Regions from separate parts of the Sphingomonas paeninsulae genome, predicted to be linked through region 1. Evidence: riboswitches for the same ligand, from Rfam matches in the RefSeq annotation. Region 1 holds a riboswitch; the other holds the start of a gene.
The links. A riboswitch is a leader RNA that binds a small molecule or an ion and turns the genes downstream of it on or off. The one in region 1 is predicted to bind cobalamin.
Positions count from the first base shown of each region.

Region 2: it holds a riboswitch for cobalamin, as region 1 does, so the genes downstream of both, D3Y57_RS08425 (TonB-dependent receptor plug domain-containing protein) here and cobW (cobalamin biosynthesis protein CobW) in region 1, are expected to answer to the same signal.

Region 1 is NZ_CP032828.1:399,218-403,634, reverse strand. Features, by position in the region: gene D3Y57_RS03115 (peptidase) at 1-1,252, shown strand, start outside; gene D3Y57_RS03110 (HoxN/HupN/NixA family nickel/cobalt transporter) at 1,200-2,117, shown strand; cobalamin riboswitch at 2,243-2,470, shown strand; gene cobW (cobalamin biosynthesis protein CobW) at 2,651-3,688, shown strand; gene cobN (cobaltochelatase subunit CobN) at 3,698-4,417, shown strand, end outside.
Region 2 is NZ_CP032829.1:624,803-629,219, forward strand. Features, by position in the region: gene D3Y57_RS08395 (uracil-DNA glycosylase) at 1-24, opposite strand, end outside; gene folK (2-amino-4-hydroxy-6-hydroxymethyldihydropteridine diphosphokinase) at 151-534, shown strand; tRNA gene D3Y57_RS08405 (tRNA-Lys) at 558-633, shown strand; gene D3Y57_RS21085 (diguanylate cyclase domain-containing protein) at 654-875, opposite strand; gene D3Y57_RS21090 (GGDEF domain-containing protein) at 860-1,069, opposite strand; gene D3Y57_RS08420 (hypothetical protein) at 1,060-1,833, opposite strand; cobalamin riboswitch at 1,961-2,158, shown strand; gene D3Y57_RS08425 (TonB-dependent receptor plug domain-containing protein) at 2,241-4,148, shown strand; gene D3Y57_RS08430 (ABC transporter substrate-binding protein) at 4,151-4,417, shown strand, end outside.

The sequences.
Region 1 (4,417 bases):
ATGGACCGTTCAGGCATTTCGCGCCAACCGACCGCTCTATCGGGTAGACTATGCCGACGCCGCAGGCTCGACGGCCTACATCGCTGGCCTGACCGGTGAAGTTGTCCAAAAAACGACCCGATTTGAGCGCTTCTGGGGCTGGCTCGGCGCGGTTCCGCACTGGCTTTACCCGACGGTGCTTCGCCAGAACCCAGTTGCGTGGAGCCAGGTCGTTATCTGGACATCGCTGACCGGCTGCTTCCTTACCGTCACCGGTATCTGGATCGGTATTATCCGATTAATGCGGGGCAAGGACGGAACGATCGGCTCGCCCTATCGCGGCCTGTGGTGGTGGCATCATATGGCGGGACTGGTCTTTGGCCTGCTCACCCTCACCTGGGTCGGGAGTGGCCTGTTCTCGATGAATCCCTGGGGGCTGTTCGACAGCAATGCCGGACTTGTGGAACGTCAGTACCTTGCAGGCACGATGCACTGGGCCGACATGCGGGCCGCGCTGGCCAATATAAGCCGCCTTCCCATCGATACGGTCCGCGTAGAAAGCGCGCCGCTTGGCGGAAAAATGGCGCTTGTTGCGATTGCCGCGGATGGACGCATGGTCCGGCTGAACAGTTCGGGCAAGCCCGCGATACTGACGGGGGCGGACATCGCGGTCGCATTGCGGAACGGCCCTCGTGTCGCATCGCTTTCCCTGCTGTCCGAGGGCGACAGCTATTACTATGCGCATAAGGAGTCGGTGCGATTGCCGGTGTGGCGTGCGGTGCTGGCTGATCCGCAAGCCACGCGCCTTTATATCGACGCGGTGTCCGGCACTTTGCTGCGTGCGGTCGATGGCACCGCGCGCGCCGAGCGCTGGCTATGGAGCGCCCCCACAGCTTTGATCTGCCCGGCCTGCGCCACAGCCCTTGGCGGTATATCGTTATCCTGCCCTTGCTCGCAGCGGTCACGTTCGTGTGCGGGACCGGAGCCTGGATGGGTATCCGCAAACTTGGCCGCGACCTGCGGCGAATTTGGCGGCGTATCCGGCGGCGGCTCTCACGCTACCCATTTCCCCGTCGATCACGGAGCCAGTCATGATTGCATCTGTCGCATCAGTATCACTGTCCCTACGCCGAAAGATCAGCATCTTGTTTGCAGGACTGATCGCGGCCAACATCGCGGTGTGGATCTGGGCATACAGCCTGTTCCACGCGCAACCCCTGATGCTGGGCACCGCTTTGCTTGCCTGGGGACTCGGCCTGCGTCACGCGGTTGATGCCGATCATATTGCGGCCATCGACAATGTAACCCGCAAGCTGATGCAGCAAGGTCAGCGCCCGGTTTTGGTCGGCTTCTGGTTTGCGATCGGGCATTCGGGGATCATTGCCATCGCGTCGATCACCATCGCGGTGACGGCCAGCGCGCTGTCGGGGTTCGGTGCCTTCAAGGAAATGGGCAGCGTAATCGCGACCATGATTTCCGCACTTTTCCTGTTCACCATTGCAGGCATGAACCTTGTCATCCTGCACTCCGTCTGGCGGACCTTTGCCCATGTTCGCGCGGGCGGCAACTATGTCGACGACGATCTTGACCTGTTATTGGGTGGGCGCGGTCTGCTTTCGCGGATGTTCAGGCCAATGTTCCGCCTCGTGAACAAGAGCTGGCATATGGCCCCGCTGGGGTTTCTGTTCGGGCTGGGGTTCGATACCGCAACCGAAGTCGCCATTCTGGGCATGTCGGCCAGCCAGGCTGCCAATGGCCTGTCGATCGGAACGATTTTAGTCCTGCCTGCGCTGTTCGCGGTCGGTATGGCCCTGATCGATACGGCCGACGGTGTGGTGATGCTGGGCGCTTATGAATGGGCCTTCGTGAAACCGATCCGCAAGCTCTATTACAACATCACCATCACCCTGATCTCGGCCATTGTGGCAATTGTCATTGGCGGAATTGAGACATTGGCCCTGATCGGCGACAAGCTTGGCCTGACGGGGTGGCCATGGAGTCTTGCTGCGAAACTGGGTGAGAATTTCAACAGCCTTGGCTTCGCCATCATCGGACTTTTCGTGCTCTGTTGGCTTGCAAGCTTTGCGATCTACCGCTGGAAGCGCTTCGACGAGATCGAAGTGCCCGTCGTTCCCTGATCGTCCCCACCTAACCGTGCGCGTCGTTACATCATTCTCAGCCAAGAAGAGGAAGGCGCAACAACATCAATTGGCTTGGCTTGTATTTTCCTCTAGGGCGATCATCGAAGGACGGATTGATTCCGCCCTTCATTGATCGCGCCGGTGCCCCCGCAAGGGGCTTAATCGGGAATGCGGTGCGGGAGCTTGCTTCCAAATCCGTGGCTGTCCCTGCAACTGTAAGCGGATAGCGCGATGCACATGCTCCTGACCACAGGAGCGACCACTGGACAACGCATTCGTGCAAGTCTGGGAAGGTGTGCATCAAGCTGTGACCCGCGAGCCAGGAGACCTGCCGGCGTCTGGTCGCTCTTGCCTTGGTCCAGGGGATGGCCGCGGCACGGTGAACTCCGTCTGAGCGACGAAGCTGTGCGGCTGGGGCTGCACGGTCGCGCGGTAACGGGTGCTTCATCGCGCCCGCCCGTGGTCGCGCGCCGACCGGACCTGTCCGGCAAGCCCCCGCTTGTTCTCGCTCCGGCGCACGGGGAATTGCCATGTCCGACCTGTCCAAGGTGCCGGTCACTATCGTTACAGGGTTTCTGGGCGCTGGAAAAACCACGCTCATCAGCCATCTGATCCGCAATGCCGGCGGGCGCAGGCTGGCGGTGGTGGTGAACGAATTCGGTTCGTTGGGCGTGGACGGCGAGATTCTCGAATCCTGCGCCATTCCCGATTGCCCGGCAGAAAACATCGTCGAGCTGGCCAATGGCTGCATCTGCTGCACCGTGGCGGATGATTTCATCCCCACGGTCGAAAAGCTGCTCGCGCTCGATCCGCGCCCGGATCATATTCTGATCGAGACGTCAGGCCTCGCGCTGCCCAAGCCACTGCTCAAGGCATTCGACTGGCCTGCGATCCGCAGCCGGATCACCGTGGACGGCGTGCTGGCGCTGGCCGATGCCGAGGCGGTTGCGGCAGGACGATTTGCGCCCAATGTTGCCGCGCTCGACGCTCAGCGTGCCGCTGATCCGAGCGTCGATCATGAGACGCCGCTGTCGGAAGTGTTCGAGGATCAGCTCGCCTGCGCCGACATGATCCTGCTCACAAAGGTTGATCTGGCCGGACCCGAGGGCGTCGCCGCCGCGCGTGCGATTATCGCGGCGGAGGCTCCACGCGCTGTGCCGGTGATCGAACTTACCGAAGGCGTAGTCGATCCGCGTATCATTCTGGGGCTTGATGCCGCCGCAGAGAACGATATCGCAGCGCGCCCATCACACCATGATGGAGAAGACGATCACGAGCACGATGATTTTGACAGCACTGTCGTCGAACTGGGCGAGATTGCTGATCCGGCGGCCTTTGTGGCGCGAATAGAAACGCTGGCCCGCGATCACAATATCCTGCGTGTGAAGGGCTATGCCGCCGTTGTTGGAAAACCGATGCGGCTGCTGGTGCAGGCGGTGGGTGCGCGGGTGCGTCATCAGTATGACCGTCCGTGGCGGCCCGACGAGGCGCGGCGCACCACGCTCGTCGCCATTGCCGAGCATGACCATATCGATGCCGACGCCATTCGCGCGGTGCTGTTGAGCTAGGCGCGCACCATGCACGTCATCTTCCGCGAAACCCATGGGATGGAGGAAACTGCCGTCCCGCAGGATCTGGGGCAAGAGCCTGCGGATCTGGTGGTGCTGTCCTTTTCAGACAGCGACCTCGGGGCGTTCGCGGCGGCATGGCATCAGGCCCGCGCGGATGATGCGGCATTTCCTACGCTTAGGCTCGCCAACCTGGCGGCGCTTATGCATCCGCTATCGGTCGACACTTATGTCGAGCGGACGCTGTCGGGCGCGAAGGCGATCCTGATCCGGCTGATCGGCGGTACGCCTTATTGGAGTTATGGGCTGCAACAGGTCGAGGCTCTGGCCCGGTCGCGCGGCATCGCGCTGGCCGTGCTGCCCGGTGACGGATGGGAAGACGGGCGGCTGGATGCGGTTTCGACCGTCCCGGTGTCTGCTTTGCGAGACCTTGCCCATTTGTGCGACGCAGGTGGTGCAGGAGCAGCGCAGGCGGCCCTTGTTGAGCTCTCACGACTGGCGGGGCTGATCGATACCCCTCTCCAAAATTGCGAGCCGCTGCCTATGGCGGGGGGCTGGCATCCCGGCAGGGGTGTGGTCGATCCTGAAACCTTCCCGCGCGTTCCCGAACGGCCGCTGGTCATGATCATCTTCTATCGCTCCTATCTGACCGCGCACGATCTGGACCCGTTTGCCGCTCTCCATACCGCGTTCGAACGGCGGAGTTTTGATGCGCTGTCGATTTTCGTT
Region 2 (4,417 bases), on a different replicon from region 1:
GGCAACAATGGTTTCAGTAATCATTTTTGGGCGATAGGAGGCGCGGGTGGTCGCATCAACCTATCTCATCGCCATCGGGTCGAATCGTCAGGGTCGCGCAGGCCGCCCGCGCAAAATAATCGCGGCATTCCTTCGTCACCTGGACCCATATTGGGGGGAGCCTGTCGCCGCGTCTTCCATCATCAGTTCACCCCCCTAGGTTTCGGCGTTCGCACCTACGCTAACGCCGTTGCGGCAATCGAAACCACCCTCACCCCGCTCGAACTTCTCGTTCGCCTGAAATCGATCGAACGCGCACACGGCAGACGACCGGGGCGACGCTGGGGCGACAGGGTCATCGATCTTGATATTATTGCATGGGGCGGTGGTATCTGGTCGTCCGCGAACCTGACGATTCCCCACCCGGAATTCCGCAAACGCCGCTTCGTGCTGGCTCCATTGTGCGAAATTATCCCCGACTGGCGCGACCCGATTTCTCAATTGACTGCACGACAATTACTGGCACGGCTTGACCGCAGGCTGCCCCGGACATAGGGGCAGCGCCTTCCAGGCAAATGGGGCCCGTAGCTCAGTTGGTAGAGCAACGGACTTTTAATCTGTAGGTCTCGGGTTCGAATCCCGACGGGCCCACCATTTGCCGAAAAAATGACCGACTACGCCGCCAGCGTCAGTTTCGGCACATCGCGCCAGACACGCAGAGTGTTTCCGCCATACCGCTTTGCCTGATACAGGGCGCTGTCCGCGCGTTCGATCAGGATGTCGATATCGCGCACTGACCCGTCCTCAAGCGCAATGCCGATGCTCGATCCGATCTGGAGGAGCGTGCCTTTGTCCATCATCGGTTCGGACAGCGCCTCGATCAGTCGGCTCCCCATCGCTTCGGCATCCCCCCCTTGGCAAGGCCTGTCTGGATGACGCAAAACTCGTCACCACCCAATCGGACGGCAAGACCTTCGTCACTCACGGTCTCTGTCAACCGCCGCGCAACTTCGCGAAGAACCCTGTCGCCGGTCGGGTGACCGTGCCGATCATTGACCGCCTTGAACCCATCCAGATCGATCAGCAGCAATGCAAAGGGTTGCCCCCGCCCCCACGATCTTCTTCGCTCGCCAGTTTTTCACGCATCGCCAGCCGATTCGCCAGTCCCGTTAGCGGATCAACGCGTGCAAATGCCGCAAGTTCGCGCTTGGTCGCCAGTTGCGCGAGTATCGCCCGGTAAAGATGCCGCACTGTCTCCAGACTGGACACAGCGAAAGTGCCGAACAGGACGCCGACGAATGCAAACACAATTCCGCTGGAGCCTCCCGTCCTTGCCGCCAGTATCAGGAACCCTATCGCGGTAGGAAATGCCCCCATGAGCACCATGAGTGCGCAAAGCTGCGGCCGGACAAAGCCCCGCGACACCATGCCGGCGCAAAAGCCGAAGGTTTGGGCAACCACCATCAAGCGCACCGCTTCATCGCCCGTATTCACCAGATGAAAATTAAACAGGCCGAACAGGATGGCGTATGGCAACACTACCCCGACGTATCGCACTTCCCACTTACAAGTTGCTGCCATCGTCAATGGTACAGTCTTCGCACTTCGTTTGAATGCTGTGACGATACCGGCGCGAATCATTAAAAGGACAAAGATACCGCCAGCGAAAGCCAGAGCACGATCATCTCGTCCCGCCAATTGAGACAGGATAGCAACCGACACGACGCTTAACGCCATAATCGCAATCGGAAGCCTGCCTCCGAGCAACAGCGTGACCAATTCGATATAGCTCGCGTCGGACAATCGTTCTGAACTGGATCTGTATTCTGGCAGTTTTGAAAATCGGCGGGCCACCTGCGTCCAACTCCTCAACATTGCTCGTCCGCCGGTCCCCACCAAAACGGTACGCTATATTATTCCTGCGGTGGTTAATTATTCGGGCCATGAATGCGTCAGTTTGCATTGCAGCAACGGCTGCGCTACTCGCCGCGCCGTGATGGGTTCCTCTCAAGAGGAATAATAGGGAAACCGGTTCGAACCCGGTGCTGTTCCCGCAACTGTAACCGGCGAGCTGCCCTCGCATATGCCACTGAAAAACTGGAAAACCGGCGGATTGGGAAGGCGCAAGAAGCAGCATTGACCCGCGAGTCAGGAGACCTGCCCGTCACAGTCGTACTTCGACCGTGCGGGAAAACACGGGCGAACGAGGGAGTTCCCTTGCGTGGCGACATTCGTATGTTGCTATGCAAAGGAAGAATTCCGTGATCCGTTTCAAATATGCCGTTGCAGCCATCGCGCTGCTCCCTGTTTCCGCGTTCGCCGAAGATGCTAACACCGCGTCGGATTCGAACATCGTCGTCACCGCGACCGGCGCGGCAGAAGAAGCCGACCAGTCCGGGCAAGCCATCACCGTCCTCGATAAAGCGACAATCGACGCGCGACAGTATCAGGCGGTCTCCGACCTTCTGTCCACAACGCCCGGCGTAACCGTCACGCGGAATGGCGGCATTGGTCAGCCAACCGCCGTGCGCATCCGTGGCGCCGAAGACACACAGACTTTGGTCCTTATCGACGGCGTTCGCGTCAACGACCCGACTTCACCGGGCGGGGCATTCGATTTCGGCAATCTGCTGACCGGTAACATCGATCATATCGAGGTACTGCGCGGGCCGAACTCGGTTCCCTGGGGAAGTCAGGCATTGGGCGGCGTCGTCAATATCGTGACTGCGCCTATTCCCGACGCCCTCGGCGGATCGTTGCGCGCCGAATATGGCTATAAGAACAGCAAGCAGGTTGTCGGGCAATTGGGCGGCAAATCAGGCATCTTTTCGGCATCGCTCGGCGGCGGTTATTTCGATGACGACGGGATCTCTGCATTCAAGGGCGGGACCGAAAGGGACGGCTATCGGCAATATGCGGCAAACGGGCGCGTTGGCGTCGCGTTCAGCGATACCATAAACCTGGACCTGCGTGCCAACTATGCAGACAGCCGGGTAGACTACGACGGCTATCAATCGACTTTTCCGTATAGTTTTACCGACACAGCGGACTATGCCAAAACACAGCAAATATTTGGCTATGCTGGCCTGAACGTTGCCCTGTTTGACGGCGCGTTGAAGAACCGTCTGGCGTTTACAATCAACGATACCCACCGCGATAATTTCGAACCTGCCTTTGGGTCAGCACCCAGCTTTGTCGCGCGCGGCCGGGTCGAGCGTTATGAATATCAGGGCGATGCGACGATAACCGACGCCGTGCGCGCGGTGTTTGGACTCGAGCATGAAAATTCGCGCTTTTTCGACGGGTTTTCGACCGAGCGCACGAACCTTGAAAGCGGTTATCTCCAGGCTATCCTGAAGCCGATCGAAAGCTTGACCGTGACCGGCGGTGTCCGCGTGGACGACCACAAAACCTATGGAACGAAGGTGACATTCAGCGCCAATGCGGCATGGCGGGTTGGCAGTGGTACCGTGATCCGCGCCAGCTATGGCGAAGGTTTCAAGGCGCCGACTCTTTATCAGGTATACGGTGCTTATGGAAAACCGGCGTTCGACGGAACCCAGGCTCTGGCGCCATTGCAGCCCGAAACTGCCAAGAGCTATGACATCGGCGTCGAACAATCCGTAATCGATGGCACGCTGAAGGTTGGTGCCACCGCGTTTCGTCGCGATACCCGCAATCAGATCGACTTCGTTTTTTGCGCAAGCACGAGCCTGTGCTCGCAAAGGCCGTCCGGCTATTACGACAACACCGCCCGCACGCGGTCACAGGGGGTCGAGGTGTTTGTGGAAGCGCGTCCGACATCGCATTTGACGTTCACGGCAAACTACAGCCTGATCGATGCGAAGAACCGCCTGACTGGAGAGACGCTGCTCCGTCGCCCGAAGCACAATATAAACGCATCAATCGACTGGAATGCGTGGGACCGGGTCAATCTTGGCGCAAGCGTCCAAACGGTGAGCGACAGCAACGACAGCGATTTCCAGACGTTCATGCCAACCACCCTTGACGGCTATACCATCGCCACCATCCGGGCATCGGTACCCATCGGCGACCGGTTCGAGGTGTTCGGACGAATCGAAAACCTGTTCGACGCTAAATATGAAGTCGTGTCGGGTTATGGCACCTTCGGCCGCAACGCTCATGTCGGCGTGCGGGTGAAAATCTAACGATGATCGGCGCACTCCTCCTGATGGCGAGCGCGCCGGTTTCAGTCCCCAGCCGGATCGTATCGAACAACCCATGTATCGATGCGATTCTTGCCGAGGTCGCAGCGCCTGCCCAGATTGCAGCGATCAGCCACTATTCGAACAATCCACGCGCAACGTCGGTCGATCTGAAATGGGCACGTCGCTTCAGGACAATCGGCGATACGGCCGAGGAAGTCCTTATGATGCACCCGGACCTGTTCCTGACCGGAATACCAGCTCCAACGGCA